2 regions of the Pilosibacter rotomagensis genome follow, and region 2 is predicted to be linked to the other one. Evidence: predicted binding sites of a transcription regulator. Region 2 holds the regulator's gene; the other holds the start of a gene.
The links. Region 2 encodes HrcA, which represses chaperone genes, less so after heat shock. Its sites were predicted from a motif close to TGTTAGCACTCNNNNNNNNNGAGTGCTAACA; they were not measured.

Region 1: ACI3EW_RS04545 (Hsp20/alpha crystallin family protein) is a predicted target of HrcA. The motif match lies at 3,257-3,287, and genes of this name have one in related genera.

What each region holds. Positions count from the first base shown of each region.
Region 1 covers NZ_CM170323.1:1,018,112-1,026,590, forward strand. The annotation lists gene ACI3EW_RS04530 (sensor histidine kinase) at 1-525, shown strand, start outside; gene ACI3EW_RS04535 (aspartate/glutamate racemase family protein) at 820-1,515, opposite strand; gene ACI3EW_RS04540 (iron-containing alcohol dehydrogenase family protein) at 1,632-2,735, opposite strand; gene ACI3EW_RS04545 (Hsp20/alpha crystallin family protein) at 3,414-3,863, shown strand; gene ACI3EW_RS04550 (RNA-guided endonuclease InsQ/TnpB family protein) at 4,331-5,581, shown strand; gene ACI3EW_RS04555 (hypothetical protein) at 5,737-7,251, shown strand; gene ACI3EW_RS04560 (U32 family peptidase) at 7,366-8,436, shown strand; gene ACI3EW_RS04565 (alcohol dehydrogenase) at 8,471-8,479, opposite strand, start outside.
Region 2 covers NZ_CM170323.1:2,628,182-2,636,660, reverse strand. The annotation lists gene ACI3EW_RS11840 (glucose-1-phosphate adenylyltransferase) at 1-936, shown strand, start outside; gene glgD (glucose-1-phosphate adenylyltransferase subunit GlgD) at 930-2,069, shown strand; gene ACI3EW_RS11830 (3D domain-containing protein) at 2,263-2,976, opposite strand; gene hrcA (heat-inducible transcriptional repressor HrcA) at 3,717-4,769, shown strand; gene grpE (nucleotide exchange factor GrpE) at 4,778-5,356, shown strand; gene dnaK (molecular chaperone DnaK) at 5,448-7,325, shown strand; gene dnaJ (molecular chaperone DnaJ) at 7,592-8,479, shown strand, end outside.

The DNA of each region.
Region 1 (8,479 bases), 1.6 Mb from region 2:
CGCATGGCCTCTGAACATGGACAGACGGAGATCTGCTCCTTCCTGTTACAGGTAGAGGAACAGGTTGCGGCATCATCGGGTCACTCCCATGTTGCGTTCTGCAAAAATCCCGTCGTAAATGCGCTGATTGAATACTACTACGGCATGGCGCAGACACAAGGGACAGAATTTCAGGTGCGGCTCGATCTTCCTGATCAGATGCCGCTTACCGATGTGGAACTGTGTACGGTGCTGGGCAATCTTTTGGACAATGCCGTTGAGGCGTGCAGCCGCCAAAAGCAAGGGGTGCGCCGCGTTTTCATTGCAGGCGAAACCAGAGGCAATATGTACTTTTTGAAGATTGAAAACACTTACGACGGTCTGGCCTTGCAGGAGGGAAAAACATTCCTCTCCAGAAAGGGTACATCTGATGATCATGGAATCGGGCTTTCATCTGTCCGAAAAATCATTGAAAGCCATGGCGGTGATCTCGATCTTGTTCCCGGTGAGGAATCCTTTCTTGCTGGAATTACAATACAGATGTAAAAACTGTTTTTTGAGGCGCATTCAGATAACATAGGAAAGATCGCTTGTGGCGCTTTCTTGAATTGAAAAAAGCCCGCTTTTCGCGAAACTTGGACATTGCATTTTCGTACATTTCTTCGAGGGAAACGCGCTGGTGATTGTAATGAGTTGAATAGGCGAAGCCTATTTTTAATGTAACAGGAAATTCCGAAGAATTCCCTGTTACATTAAAAGGCATTGACGTGCCAAAGATGCGCACTCGCGCGAAGAGGTCGTAAGGCGAATCCACAATAACAGCGGCATTGGTGAAAGTATCTATTCCGACATAATTAAATCAATGAGTGAATCAATATGAACTTGCATCACATTAAGGCATGGAACTGATAAATCAAATCCTTTGAAAATCAATGGGAGTTCTGTGCATCCAAGTATGATTGTGTCAACGTTCTCATCTTGAATGATTCGTTCTGCAATTGTTCGAAAGTTGTTTTGAGTATCAGATACAACTTTCCCAAGTTCCAGTTCTGTTTCAATTTTTCTACCAATATACTCTTTCTCTGCCGCATCCGGTGTAATGACTTCGATCCCTTTAGATTCGAAGGATTGCTGAAAAAAGGTTCCGTTCATGGTTGGAAGAGTTCCTAACAGGCAAACTTTTCTGTATCTGTGTGCTTTGGCAAATTCACTTGCGGTATCTACCATACTAACAAGCGGTACAGGAGATACTTTCGATAATGCATCAAAAACAATATGTGTTGTGATTCCGGTTAGAGCAGCGTATTGTACTCCTGCTGCAGAAAGTTGATTGATACCGTTGAGAAGATAATCTGTCAACCCATCATAATCCTGATTTTTGCATAAATTGAGTACGTCAAATACATTAAGACTTTCTATGGTGATATTGGGAAAGAAATTTTGACCACTTTTTTTCTGTACGCCATATTCTATGCTGCGATAATATTCAATGGTGGATTCTGGCCCTATTCCACCAATTAATCCTAACTTTTTCATTAATTTTACCTCTGAGTTTACGGAATTCTGCAAATATGTTCGTCTTCATGAATGTCTTGTGCAAAGCTTCTAATGACTTTCCTGACGGAATAGCATGTAGATATTCCACGGTACATTTATAAGAGCATAGTCTGTTTTTTAAATTCCTGTCCGATCTTATTCTGTTCTTTCATGCATGCAATAAATTTCTCACGGGTCACATCTTGCGGGCGGTACTGCCATTCGGTGGAAGTAAGAATTCTATCTGCCATGAGATCAAATTCATCTTCGGTGATATCGATATCATCGAAGCATACCGGAAGACCGATACTGGCATTGAATTTCATGATCGTATCACGGAGAGCGTTCGCGCCTTCATAGGTGAGCAGGCAGAGAACACCGAGGGATACGACTTCGCCGTGCAGGTGTTCGTGACCATGACGCGTGATCGTGGAGCCGTTATAGACACAGTGCGCGAGGGAGGAATTGTAGTAATAATCCGGAATATGAGTCGTCATATTGGAAACGATACCGGTGGAGACGATGATATCCAAAGTGACCTGCATGAGGGCATCGCTGACTTTGTGCGCTTTTAAGGATGCGAGTGCCTCTTTTCCATAATCCAGGAGCGGTTGTGTGCAGACTTTACTGAGCTGGACACCCATTAACGGAGTATGGCTTAAGTGCTTACCTTTGCTGGAAAAAACAGCCTCACATTCTTTGGAGAGTGCGTCGCCGATTCCGGCCCAGAGGAGGTCGTAAGGAGAATCCGCAATAACAGCGGTATTGATGAAGGTATGATCCGCAAGCTTCGGATAATAATATTCCCGGAAGGTGCCGTTGGCATTGTAGATGACACAGATGGCAGTCACGGCCGCGCAGTTGCTGGCAACGGTCGGGAAGGTAAATAGTGGTTTGTCAAGTTCGTTTGCTACATATTTTGCGGTGTCGCAGGCTCTTCCTCCACCGACACCAAAGATGATATCTGCGTTGCGGACAGCCGGATTCGCGATCAATGCATTGCCGTTCTCGTAGCTGGAATCACCGCCGTACCAGATGAAATCCGTGATCTCAAGATCGGAGCCCTTGATGCCTTCCAGGAGCGCATCTTTTGTTTTTTCCATGGCTGTTTTACCGCCGATCACGACTGCCTTTTTTCCATAGTTTCTTGCGACGTATGGAAGTTCCTTGTAACAATTTTCACCGATGGAATAATTAGGAAGATATACACTGTAACTCATTTGCTTCTGCCTTTCTTGTTGTGAGATGACAAATATCCGGAATAAACAATATCTGTCAGATTGTGGGGGTAACTGTTAGAGGATAGAATAAACTGTCCAGAAGCGTTACGGTTGATAGTAGAGTTTTGCCATCAAAATGGATAACTTATCAATATTATAGGCGTTTGGAAAAATAATTCAAGATGTTCTTAATTTATGTCCTTTAAATTTTCCTGCCATTGCACATCACATTGTGCTACTGCAGAAAACCAATGCATGTATGATCATGATTATGCACGAGGAGTGTGAGAGAAATAAGAATCTGGGAATACAGACAGAACAGATAAGAAAAAGAACTCTGTATGGTACGTTTGTCAAAGACGAAAAGTATCAGAGTTCTTTTTAAACCGCTAAGATATCAGGAGTTACGGATACTGTCTTGCATTGGCAATCGGATGCCGGAGAGTTTTTCACTGTCCCAGCGGATTTTGAACAAAAATGACTTTTAAAAAGAAAAATAAGTTCACAATTAATTCACAAAAAATTAGCACTCACCTCTTGACAGTGCTAATCATATGTGTTATAGTACATGCAGAACAAAGGAAGAGAGAAAGAAATCAAAGGGATGCAAAAAGTCCTGGAGATTTTCAGAATCTCCCAGACAATAGATTTCAGATATTCTGATTGGAGGAATGATTTATGTATATGCCGAGTATTTTTGGAGAGAGTTTATTTGATGATATGTTCCCGTTTGATGACAGCTTCTTTACTTCTAAGAAGAATCCGCTGTATGGAAAGAATGCTTCGAGAGTTATGAAAACTGATATCAAGGAGAATGAAGGTTCCTATGAACTGGACATCGATCTTCCGGGATTCAAGAAAGATGAGATCACTGCAGAATTGAAGGATGGTTATCTGACCGTCAGCGCTGCTAAGGGTCTTGATAAGGATGAGGAAGATAAGAAAGGTCATTATATCCGTCAGGAGCGTTATTCCGGAGCAATGAGCAGAACCTTCTATGTTGGCGAAGATGTAAAGCAGGAAGATATCAAGGCTAAATTTGAAAATGGTATCTTAAGCCTGTCCGTTCCGAAACCGGTTGAGCAGAAGAAGGTTGAAACTTCTAAGCGTATTGCGATCGAAGGTTAAGGAAGCGCGGCAGACAGTGAAAGCTGCCTGCGGTGTATGGTATCAATGAAAATAACCTGTAGCTGAAAAGGACCGTTGCCTTTGCAGAGAGATCTGTGGGGCAGCGGTCCTTTTTTATGTAACAGGAACTTCCTATGAATTTCCTGTTACATAAAAAGGCACTGACGTGCCCAAAATGCGCACTCGCGCGAAGATGCAGATTGTCGCAAGCGCCTGCGCGAGGTGCGAGAATGTGCCAAGGCACATTCTTTTATATAAAAGGTACAGCTGCACGTTATTGGTTTATCATAAAATCGGCAGAATACCCCCATTCCTCGTAGGTGGCGGGATGAATGCCACTATAACGATACACAGACAGATGTAAAACGGTAAGCAATTACAATTCTTTCTCTTCCCTTTTGTGAAACCATGTGCTATAATTAACACAGAACATATGTTCTGAACCAATTAGGAAAGGAGGAACCGTTTTGTATTTGACCGTATGCCAGCAGCTAAAGCATCTGTCCAAAGATGAATTCCTCATTCTACGGGAATTATGCCGCACAGCCAAAAACCTGACCAACCAGGCCATCTACCAGGTACGGCAGCATTACTTTGAACATAGCCGGTATCTTCCATATGAGAAAAACTACGCCATCTTAAAGACTTCCGAAAACTATCGGCTGCTGAATTCCAACATGGCCCAGCAGATCCTTAAGGAAGTGGATGGATCTTTTAAGTCTTTCTTCGGTCTGTTGAAACTGGCAAAGCAGGGGAAGTATCCGTTTTCATCCTGCAGGCTGCCCAAATACCTTCCAAAAGACGGCTACGCAACCCTGATCGTCGGGTTTGTAAGACTGAATGGGAACCGGTTTGTCCTTCCGTACTCAGCAGCGTATAAGAAGCATCATAAACCGGTCACCATTACCATCCCGCCGGTCCTGGCAGATAAAACCATTAAGGAGATCCGTATCATCCCAAAAGCAGACGCCAGGTTCTTTGAGATCCAGTACACCTATCAGGTGGAAGCGGCTCAGAGAAATCTGAATCCAACCCATGCACTGGCGATCGACTTCGGGATCGACAATCTCATGACGGCCGTTTCCAACAGAGGGGAAAGCTTCCTCATCGATGGGAAACGCTTAAAATCCATCAACCAGTGGTTCAACAAGCGGAACACCTGCCTGCAGAGCGTCAAAGACAAGCAGCACTACGGAAAGAAAACAACCAGACGTCAGGTCGTTTTGCAGAGGAAGAGAAACAACCAGGTCCGTGACTACATGGGTAAAGCAGCGAAACAGGTGGTCACCTACTGCATCCGGAACGATATCGGAACCCTGATCGTGGGCTACAATACCACATTCCAGCGCTCCTCAGATCTTGGCAGGCAGATGAACCAGGTCTTTGTGGGAATTCCGTTCGGGATACTCCGCAGGAAACTGAAATATCTGTGTGAAATGAATGGGATCCGCTACGTGGAACAGGAGGAAAGCTATACTTCCATGGCATCCTTCTGGGATCTGGATGAAATGCCCGTATATGGAGAAGCAGGACTTGTGCCACCGGTCTTTTCCGGCCGCCGGATCTGCCGTGGCCTGTATCAGGACCGCTCTGGAAGGCGGATCAACGCTGATGTCAATGGTGCTTTAAATATCATGCGTAAATGTAACATTGTGAGCCTAAGGGCTCTATATGATAGAGGCGATGTGGATACGCCTGTAAGAATAAGGATCGCCTGAGAGCGGGCGGAAACTCAAAGATCAAACTTCTTAAACGGGAGTCCAAGGATTCCCCAGAAGCCCCCACTTCAAATTTCTTCAAAATTAAGTGGTGGGTAATTCACGAGCGGCGTGAGCTATGATGCTGCAAAAAGATTTGAATTGGGGAACGAAAAGTGTCAGGGAAGAGAGAAATAAACGGAGTTTTTATGATCCCGTTCGGACTGGTGACGGGATTTGCAGACGGGCAGGAGATCCGGATCACGGAGCTTGCGAAACAAGGATTTTGTTTTCGGACATTGCATGAGATCCGCGAAGTAAAGGGATTCCGGATCTGTTTTTATGATGGTTTCAACGGGCTGAAGGCAGGGAGTCAGGAGAAGAAAAGCGGGGATCCGTATACGGAAGTTGAGATCCGTTCTTTTGAGATGGAAGTGCGTGTGGAAGATGGACTGGGGATTCCGGTATATGAGTATTCGGTGTTTGTGGAGCAGGAGAAATACCGGGAATGCGCTGGAAAACTGATCCTTTGGTATGATAGATTTGTGCGGCTGAAGCTGGAGTGCGAGGACGGGGAGCTTGCAATGGCGCTTACCGGGTATCCGGCAAAAAAGGATGAACAGTTTGCGGAGAATTTCATTGAACAGAAAAAAGAATGGTTTGATGAAGGAGAAGACAGGGCGAGGCAGGAAACGCGAATCGAAAATCAGTCAGGTATAAGGGGAAATTGCATCGCAGCAGGAGATTTTGAACTCAAAGAATACAAAGAATATAAAGAATACAAAGAATATAAAGAGCAGGAACGGAAGAATATCGAAGTTGCTGTGGAATTGGACCGTCCGGAGCTTTATGAGCGGTATTTATCCATGAAATTCCGCGATTTTATGGACTGGTACTGGAACGTGAATGGGGCTAAAGAGCTGGGAAAACGAATGCCGGTTCCAGAGCGGATCTATGTGGGAAATGCCTTCTGCCATCTGCTGTTTCCTGAAAAACGGCAGTTGTTTGAGATCTTTAAAAAGGCAGAGTCGGAAGGTCTGGCTGTGACAGTTACATTTTCATATCTGCGGGAATTTATGCTGAAACCGGTGGAAAAACTGTTGGATGAGCTGGAAGAATGGTGCAGAAACCGGGAGACATTTCTGGAGATCGCGGCAAACGACTGGGGTCTGCTGGAGCTTTTGAGAGAGCGGAAGGAATGGAAGGAAGAAAAAGAAGTTCTTGTGCCGTGTATGGGGACTCTGTTAAATAAAAGAAAAAAGGATCCACGGATGGGATACAAGCAGGGAGAGACAGGATATTTTCGGGAGAACAGCCTGAATGCGGAATTTTACCGGACGTATCTGAGGGACACGTTCGGGATCCGGCGGTACGAGTGGGAGTCCTGCGGATACAGGCAGCAATTTCCGGAAGGAAAGAACAGCATCCACGTTCCGTTTTATCAGACGAATACCTCCCAGTATTGTACACTGTATGCTGCGTGTAAAAATGGGGAACGTGGAAAGCAGGAACTGCCGGAATCGTGTCCGGGATATTGCAGAGAGAAAGTCTTTCTGTATCCGAAGCATTTGAAGATGGTGGGGCGGTATAATTCGCTCTTTGCGCTGGATGGGAGTTCAGTTTCCGGAATGGCGGATACAGAAGGTTGGAAAGAGAAAAGAATTGATAGAATCGTAGTAAATTTACTGTAACTAATATGCAATTAAAAATAGCAGATAGTCAGAATTGTACTTGTGAAAAAAGAAACGAAATGTTGCAGGTGCGAACTTTCAGAAGTTGGGAAGCTGAATTTAAGGAGAAATACAATGAAGATCACGGCGGGACTTGGATCCATCGATGAATATGTGCGGTACGTCGAGGCCGGGGCAGATGAGTTTTTCTGCGGATACGTACCTTATGAATGGAATAAAAAATACGGGACGGTGCTGCCGCTAAACCGTCGTGAGGTTCTTGGCATTAACGTGCAGATCGGGGCGGAGAGTGAGCTGAGGATTCTGGCGGCGCTGGTGAGAAAGTATGGGAAGCCGGTACATCTGACATTTAATTCGCTTTATTATACACCGGAGCAGTACCCAGAGATCGCGGATGTCCTTCACCGGTGTACGGAGCTTGGATTTTCAAGCTTTATTATCGCGGATCCGGCGCTGCTGATCTACCTGAAAAATAATGGGATCCGCTGTGAGATCCATCTGAGTGGGGAGACGGCAGAGGTAAACAGTCGGATGATAGATGTATTTGACCGCTTGGATGTCAGTCGGCTTATCTTTCACAGGAAGAACAGCTTCGCAGACATGGAGTCGGTGATCCGGCATGAGAGGGAAAAGGGCAGCAGGGGCGTATGTGAATTTGAGGCATTTGCACTGAACGAGCTCTGTCAGTTTTCGGGGGCGTTCTGTAATTCCCTGCACTGCGACGAGATGGGGCATCTCTGCCGGGTCCCGTATAAGATAGGAAAAGTTAAAGGAAATAGAGAGAAAAAAGAAGAAGGTTCAGAAACGGAGAAGCTGGTCTCACGGACGGAGAACACAGTGAAAGATGCGAATGATGAACGAAGCGCAGATAAACCGAACGAAGAGTATGAGGAACGAAGATATGATTCCGACGGCTATCTCTGCGGTGCGACAGGCTGTGGACTCTGCGCACTGTATCGGCTGCGACAGGCCGGAATCACCCATTTGAAGCTTGTGGGGCGTGGAAATTATGTAGATTTTATGGAAAAGGATATCCGGAACCTGAAGACAGCTCTGGATATCCTTGAGCATGTGGATACGGAAGAGGAATATATCAGGGATATGAAGCGAATGTTGTTTCCGTATGGATGCAGCGGACTGTGTTATTATAGAGAAACGGAATCGGTTGCCGGGAAGACAATTTAAATACAGTGTCCAGGAACCGGGATTGGGAACCGTATTAACACTC
Region 2 (8,479 bases):
AAAGCGTCCGGCTCCGACTGGTATAAGGGAACCGCAAACGCGATCTATCAGAACATTCCGTTTATCGAGCGCTACGATCCGCAGTATGTGATCATCTTATCAGGTGACCAGATCTGTAAGCAGGATTACAGTGATTTCCTCCGCTTCCACAAGGAGAAAGGAGCGGAGTTCAGCGTTGCCGTTATGGAGGTCCCGTGGGATGAGGCATCCCGCTTCGGCCTGATGGTCGCAGACGATGATGACCGGATCACGGAGTTTCAGGAGAAACCGAAGAACCCGAAGTCCAACCTGGCTTCGATGGGAATCTACATCTTCAACTGGGATATCTTAAAGAAGTACCTGATCGAGGACGAGGCGGATCCGAACTCCGAGAACGACTTCGGAAACAACATTATCCCGAACCTTCTGAAGGACGGACGAAAAATGTACGCCTACCACTTTGAGGGATACTGGAAGGATGTCGGAACGATCTCTTCCCTCTGGGAGGCAAATATGGAGGTTCTGGATCCGGAGCACAGCGGGATCAACCTCTTTGATGAGAATTGGAAGATCTACAGCCGGAACAGCGGCATGACCGGACATAAGATCGGCTCCAACGCGGTCGTTGAGAACTGTATGATCACAGACGGCTGCCGGATTGATGGAAATGTAAAGCATTCGATCCTGTTCTCCGGTGTTAAGGTAGAAAAAGGTGCAAAGGTCGAGGATGCCGTTGTCATGGGTGGAACCGTCATCAAGGCCGGTGCCGTTGTGGAACACTGCATCGTTGCCGAGAACGTTGTGATCGGTGAGAATGCGATCGTCGGTTCCATGCCGAAGGATGAGGGACACGGTGTCGCGACGATCGGATCCGGGATCACAATCGGAAAGGGCGCAAAGATCGGCCCGAACGCCATGGTCAATAAAAATGTGGAGGACGGTGAAGAACAATGGTAAATTCCAATGCAAATGCGATCGGTATTATTTTCCCGAACAGTTATGACAATCTGGTGCCGGAACTTGCGGGCGACCGCCTGATGGCATCCATCCCGTTCGCGGGACGTTACCGGATCATCGATTTCCTCCTTTCGAGTCTCGCAAACTGCGGGATCAGCAATATCTCCATCGTGGTCCGCGAGAATTACCATTCCCTGATGGACCATCTGGGATCCGGCCGTGAGTGGGATCTTCTCAGAAAGAACGGAGGTCTCAGCATCTTCCCGCCGTATGCGGAGAAGAACATGAAGGTCTACAGCGGCCGTGTCGAAGCGCTGGAGAGTATTCTGCAGTTCCTTAAAAATAAGAAAGAAAAGTACGTTATCATGACCGACGCAAATATTGCGGTCGATTTTGATTTCAATGATATGTTAAGGGCACATATCGAGAGCGGCGCCGATGTGACTGTCGCTTACGCGGAGCAGGAGATCCCGGCGGAGCTGATCCACGCGGGCGCCCATGGGGACATGTATTACACGTTAAAGCTCGAGGACGGGCGTGTGAAAAGGATCTTCATGAATTCCGAGGAGAGCGGAAAACAGAATCTTTCCATGAACATCTATATTATGGAAAGAGAAGCTCTGATCGAGAAGATCCATGCGGCGTTTGTACGCGGCTATTCCTATTTTGAGCGTGATATCCTTGCACCGCGCCTGGAGAAATATAACGTCCGCGCGTACAAGTATGAAGGATATTATGCAAGGATCTGCGGACTGAAGAGCTACTTTGACGAGAATATGAAGCTTCTTGACGATGAGAATCTGGAAGCGCTGTTTACCGGCGGTCCGGTCTACACAAAGATCCGTGATGACAACCCGACGAGATACATTACCGGATGTAAGGCGAAAAATAACCTCGTTGCAGATGGCTGTGTGATCGAGGGAGATGTTGAGAACTGTATTCTTTTCAGAGGCGTCAAGATCGAGAAAGGCGCGAAGATCAGAAACAGTGTCCTGATGCAGGATACGGTCGTGAAGGCCGGCGGACGCTTGGATTACGTTGTTACCGATAAGAACGTTACGATCGAGGTCGGACAGGAGCTTAAGGGAACGGATACACAGCCGTTTTATGTTGCCAAGGGACATACGGTTTAAAAAAGCAAAGGATAAAAGGGAATCTTCCGTGAGAGACTGGATGCTCCATGGAGATTCCCTTTTTGTGTATATGAGAACATAGAAAAAATGAAATCGGAAAGGCAGAGCGCTAAAGTCTGTGAAGCGCGGATTTTCCTGTAAAAAAAGGTGACCTGCGCAATGGCAGATCACCTTTTTGTAAGAAAACGGAGCATCAGGACTGGATCAGATAGACCTCAGAACGTTCCACGCCGTGATTTTTTGTTTCCGAATGTGTGTTGTAAAAAATATCGATGTGTTTTCCTTTGACGCCGCCGCCGACGTCCTCAGCGATATATTCGACGCCGTCGATGAGAAGATGGCTTCCGAGCGGGATGACGCGCGGGTCAACGGCTACGGTGCGGCTCGCGGTGGCCTGGGTTCCTGTTTTTGTGAGGCGTCCATATCCTTCGGAGCAGCTTCTGCATGGGCAGTAGGCGGTTGTCTTGAAGGTTCCTAAGGAGACGAGAGTCGCGTTTTTGATGATACCTGTCTCGGTATCGTACTGGTAGGCGATCGGAAGTGCCTGTCCGTTTACGCTGAGTTTGATCATGTAGGTGTTGTCCGGAATGGAGGACCAGTCGATCATGATCTCAAAGCCGTGGGCGCCGTTTCCGATGCCGCTTGTCTTTAAGTCATCGCGTTCGATATCTGCGGTGGCGGTCTCTGCTAAGAGAGAGTCGCCTGTATGGGCGTTGACCACGGTAACAGTGACGGAGACCGGGGTGTCCGGGACCGCGGAGTTCCACGCCCATCCGGAGATCTTATTTCCGTCGATGCTGTCGAGGTGGCCAGAGTTTTTCGAGGTGCTTGCGAAGGCGCATACGGTGTTTAGGAGCATCGCGAGGATGGTTATTAAAACACTGATGGTCATTCTGATTTTCTTCATATAACATATCCTTTCTTTTTTGTTTCATATCTGTTACAAAGTATATGCTGTGATGTAACAAATATGTAACAATTTGGAAACAAATATGTATTATACACGGATTTTTTTATTTGTCAAGTTTTCGGGGGGGGGGGGTACGCGGTGAGGTTCCGGGATAGCGTGCAGGGGATGCGGGGATGGTTCCTCTAAGCTCACGGGCGGCTGCTAAGGGCAGAAAATCGACGACACAACTCGCTGCGCTCAGACAAGTGTCGCCGATTTTCTAACGCAGCCACCCGTGAGCTTAGAGGAAGCCAGATCCCCGGATCAAAGCACGCCATCCCGGAGCCTCACCGCTGTGGGATGGCGGGAGGAAGGGAAGAGGTATAACTCGCTGCCTGCGCTCGGACGTGTACTATTTTGTATTCAACACAGTCAGCTGCGGATTAAGAGGAAGTGTATATCTGGAGCAAAGCACTTTTGCCCGGAGCCTCACCGCTGGGGAGTTGCGGGAGTGAGTGTGAAGAATCGATATCTTATAAGGAAATAGTTTGGTTGGGGAAGATTACTGTCGGTAAAGTGCGCGGGAAATTATGGGGTTTCCGGGAGATTTCTGGATAAAACAGGAATTATTCCTATATTTGTGAAAAAAATGTGAAAATTATCAAAAGCCCTTGACAAAAAACTTGCGAAGTAATATAGTAGCAACTGTAGATGTTAGCACTCCTCAAAAGAGAGTGCTAGCAAATCAGAGAGAAGAGGTGAGAGGTTTGGAACTGGATGAGAGAAAAGAGAAAATTTTGAAAGCGATTATCCAGACGTACCTGGAGACCGGTGAGCCGGTCGGATCCAGAACGATTTCCAAATACTCGGATCTGAAGCTCAGCTCCGCTACGATCCGAAATGAGATGTCTGATCTGGAAGAGCTTGGTTACATTCTTCAGCCGCATACTTCAGCCGGAAGGATTCCTTCCGATAAGGGTTACCGGTTTTATGTTGACCAGATCATTAAAGAGAAGGACAGTCAGGTCGAGCACATGCAGGAACTGATGATCCAGCGGGTTGACCGCGTGGAACTGCTTTTGAAGCAGCTTGCAAAGGTTCTCGCAAAGAATACAAATTATGCGACTCTGATCAGCGGACCGAGTTACAGCCAGACGAAGCTTAAATTTATCCAACTCTCCAGAGTTGAGGAGCATAAGCTTCTCGTGGTAATTGTTGTGGAAGGAAATATTATCCGGAACTCTTTTGTTACGGTTGATGAGGAACTCAGTGATGAGGAGATCCTGAATCTGAATATTCTCCTGAACAGCAATCTGAACGGTCTGACGATCGAGGAGATCAATCTTGGTGTGATCGCGAAGATGAAGGAGCAGGCCGGAAGCCACAGAAGAGTGGTGGATCTGGTCCTGAATGAGGTCAGCGAAGTGATCCGTTCCCAGGATGAGGATCTTCAGATCTATACGAGCGGGGCAACCAATATTTTCAAATATCCGGAACTTTCCGATACAGAGAAAGCGAGTCAGCTGATCAGCACGTTAGAACATAAGGAACTTCTCCGTGGGCTGATCGATGAACAGCAGCAGAATAAGACCGATGACCCGGACAATGAGATCCAGGTCTACATCGGAGATGAAACTCCGGTCCAGAGCATGAAAGACTGCAGCATCGTAACCGCAAATTATGCGCTCGGCGATGGAATGCGAGGAACGATCGGTATTGTAGGACCAAAGCGGATGGATTACGAGAAAGTCGTAACAACCTTGCGATCGCTTGTCGCGCAGCTGAACGAAACATTTAAAAATGAAAGGTGAAGAGAGCAGTGGAAGAGAAAGAGTTAGAAAAAGAGAACCAGGAGACGGAAGCTTCCGAAGAGAAAGAAGCGAAAGCCTCTGAGACTGATAAAGAAACTGAGAAGTCCGAGGATGCCGGAAAGAAGGAAAAAGCTCCGGAAAAGAAAAAGGATCCGAAGGACGAGAAGATTGATGAGTTAAATGACAAACTCAGAAGATCGATGGCGGAATTTGATAATTACCGCAAGAGAACGGACAAGGAAAAGTCCGCGATGTATGAGATCGGCGCGAAGGACGTGATCGAAAAGATCCTTCCGATCGTTGACAACTTTGAAAGAGGTCTTAACACAATCCCGGAGGATGCGAAAGGAACCGCATTTGCAGAGGGAATGGAAAAGATATATAAGCAGTTTGTAAAGACGCTCGATGATCTTGGCGTAAAGCCGATCGAGGCCGTCGGAAAGCCGTTTGATCCGAATTTCCACAACGCAGTGATGCATGTGGAGGATGAGAATCTCGGCGAAAATGTTGTGGCAGCTGAGCTTCAGAAGGGTTACACCTACAAAGAGTCGATCGTCCGTCACAGCATGGTACAGGTTGCGAACTAAGGATCGTGAGAGCACGTAAGTGCGGATCGATCCGGTATCAAAATTAACATTGAAATTCACTTAATTCCAAATATAACAGGAGGAAAAAATCATGAGCAAGATCATTGGTATTGACTTAGGTACAACAAACAGCTGCGTAGCAGTTATGGAAGGCGGTAAACCAACAGTTATCGCTAATACAGAAGGTGTCAGAACAACACCGTCTATCGTTGCATTTACAAAGACAGGAGAAAGACTTGTCGGTGAGCCGGCAAAGCGTCAGGCAGTTACAAACGCTGACAGAACCATCTCCTCCATTAAGAGACATATGGGTACTGACTACAAGGTAGACATCGACGGCAAGAAGTACACACCGCAGGAGATTTCCGCGATGATCCTTCAGAAGTTAAAAGCAGATGCTGAAAGCTACCTCGGTGAGAAGGTAACAGAAGCTGTTATCACAGTTCCGGCTTACTTCAACGATGCCCAGCGTCAGGCAACAAAGGATGCAGGTAAGATCGCCGGTCTTGATGTAAAGCGTATCATCAACGAGCCGACAGCGGCAGCCCTTGCTTATGGCCTTGACAACGAGAAAGAGCAGAAGATCATGGTATATGACCTCGGCGGCGGTACATTCGATGTTTCCATCATCGAGATCGGTGACGGCGTTATTGAAGTTCTTGCGACGAACGGTGATACACACCTCGGCGGTGATGATTTCGATAACCGTGTCACACAGTGGATGATCGATGAGTTCAAGAAGACAGAGGGCGTAGATCTTTCCGGTGATAAGATGGCACTTCAGAGATTAAAAGAAGCTGCTGAGAAAGCAAAGAAGGAACTCTCTTCCGCAACAACAACAAATATCAACCTTCCGTTCATCACAGCAACTGCTGATGGCCCGAAGCACTTAGATATGAATCTTACAAGAGCAAAATTCGATGAACTCACAAGCGACCTCATCGAGAGAACAGCGATCCCGGTGCAGAATGCATTAAGAGATGCCGGCTTAACAGCAGCAGATCTTTCCAAGGTTCTCCTTGTAGGTGGTTCCACACGTATGCTTTCCGCACAGGAGAAGGTAAAACAGTTAACAGGCAAAGAGCCGAGTAAGTCCTTAAACCCGGATGAGTGCGTAGCCATCGGTGCAGCGATCCAGGGTGGTAAGTTAGCAGGCGATGCTGGTGCCGGCGACATCCTTCTTCTCGATGTTACTCCGCTTTCCCTTGCAATCGAGACCATGGGCGGCGTAGCAACAAAGCTGATCGAGAGAAATACAACCATCCCGACAAGAAAGAGCCAGATCTTCTCCACAGCCGCTGATAACCAGACAGCTGTAGATATCCACGTTGTACAGGGTGAGCGTGAGTTCGCAAAGGACAACAAAACTCTTGGCCAGTTCCGTCTTGATGGTATCCTTCCGGCAAGAAGAGGTGTTCCGCAGATCGAAGTTACATTCGATATCGATGCAAACGGTATCGTAAATGTATCCGCTAAGGATCTTGGAACAGGCAAAGAGCAGCACATCACGATCACATCCGGTTCCAACATGTCCAAGGATGATATCGATAAGGCTGTTAAGGAAGCTGCAGCTTACGAGGCTGAGGATAAGAAGAGAAAAGAAGCGATTGATGCGAGAAACGAAGCTGACTCCATGGTATTCCAGACAGAGAAAGCTCTCGAGGAAGTCGGCGACAAGATCGATGCAAACGACAAGACTGCTGTTGAGGCTGACTTAAATGCCCTCAAGGAAGCAATCGCAAAAGCTCCGGCAGATCAGATGACAGATGCTCAGGTCGATGAGATTAAGGCGGCGAAAGAGAAACTCATGAACAGTGCCCAGAAGTTATTCTCCAAGGTTTATGAGCAGGCTCAGGCAGCTCAGGGCGCAGCAGGTGCCCAGGGTCAGGCTGGTCCGCAGGCAGGTCAGAGCGCAAGCCAGGCAGGCTACGGCGATGATGTCGTTGACGGAGACTACAAAGAGGTCTAAGACGAAAAATAAATTGACAGACTGAAAATAGTCTGTCAGGCAAAGCAGATCCGGAAGGACGCCCGCAAACGGGCGTTCTTTCGGCTGCCTTGTTTCCGGACGATGAATGATCCGGAGAAAATTTATCACGGCAGAAGATAAAACCGTGATGTCTGGAATGGGTTCTGGCGTTATCTGGTTACGGCGTGTGAAGGCAGATCTTCCGGCGGCAGAATTCCGCAAAAGGTACGTGGTACCGTTCATTAACAAGAAAGGTAAAGAAAGCAATGGCAGAGACCAAGAGAGATTATTACGAAGTCCTCGGCGTGCCGAAAGATGCGGACGAAGCGGCGTTAAAGAAAGCATATCGAGTTCTTGCAAAGAAATATCATCCGGACGCAAACCCGGGAGACAAAGAGGCGGAGGCAAAGTTCAAGGAAGCTTCCGAGGCATACAGTGTCTTAAGTGATCCGGAAAAGAGAAAGAAGTACGACCAGTTCGGTCATGCAGCCTTTGACGGAGGCGCAGGCGGAGCCGGATACGGCGGATTCGACTTTAACGGAGCCGATATGGGAGACATTTTCGGAGATATCTTCGGAGATTTCTTTGGCGGACGTTCCGCATACGGAAGAAGCAGCAATGGTCCGATGCGCGGAGCAAATTTGAGAACGGGTGTCCGTATCACGTTTGAGGAGGCGATCTTCGGATGTGAGAAGGAGATCGAGCTTACCCTGAAGGATGAGTGTCCGAAGTGTCACGGAACCGGCGCAAAGCCTGGTACATCCCCGATCACCTGTCCGAAATGTAACGGTAAGGGTAAGATCGTCTATACACAGCAGTCGTTCTTTGGCCAGGTACAGAATGTCCAGACATGTCCGGACTGCCGCGGTACCGGTAAGGTTGTCAAGGAGAAATGCCCGGATTGCTACGGCACCGGATATATCTCCAGCAAGAAGAAGATCCAGGTTAAGATCCCGGCCGGTATCGATAACGGACAGAGTATCCGTATCGCCGGGAAGGGTGAGCCGGGTACGAACGGCGGCGAGAGAGGAGACCTTCTCGTTGAGGTTACTGTATCCAGAAGCCCGGTATTCATGCGTCAGGAGACTTCCATCTTCTCGACTGTACCGATTTCTTTCGCAACGGCAGCTCTCGGCGGTCCGATCAAGATCAAG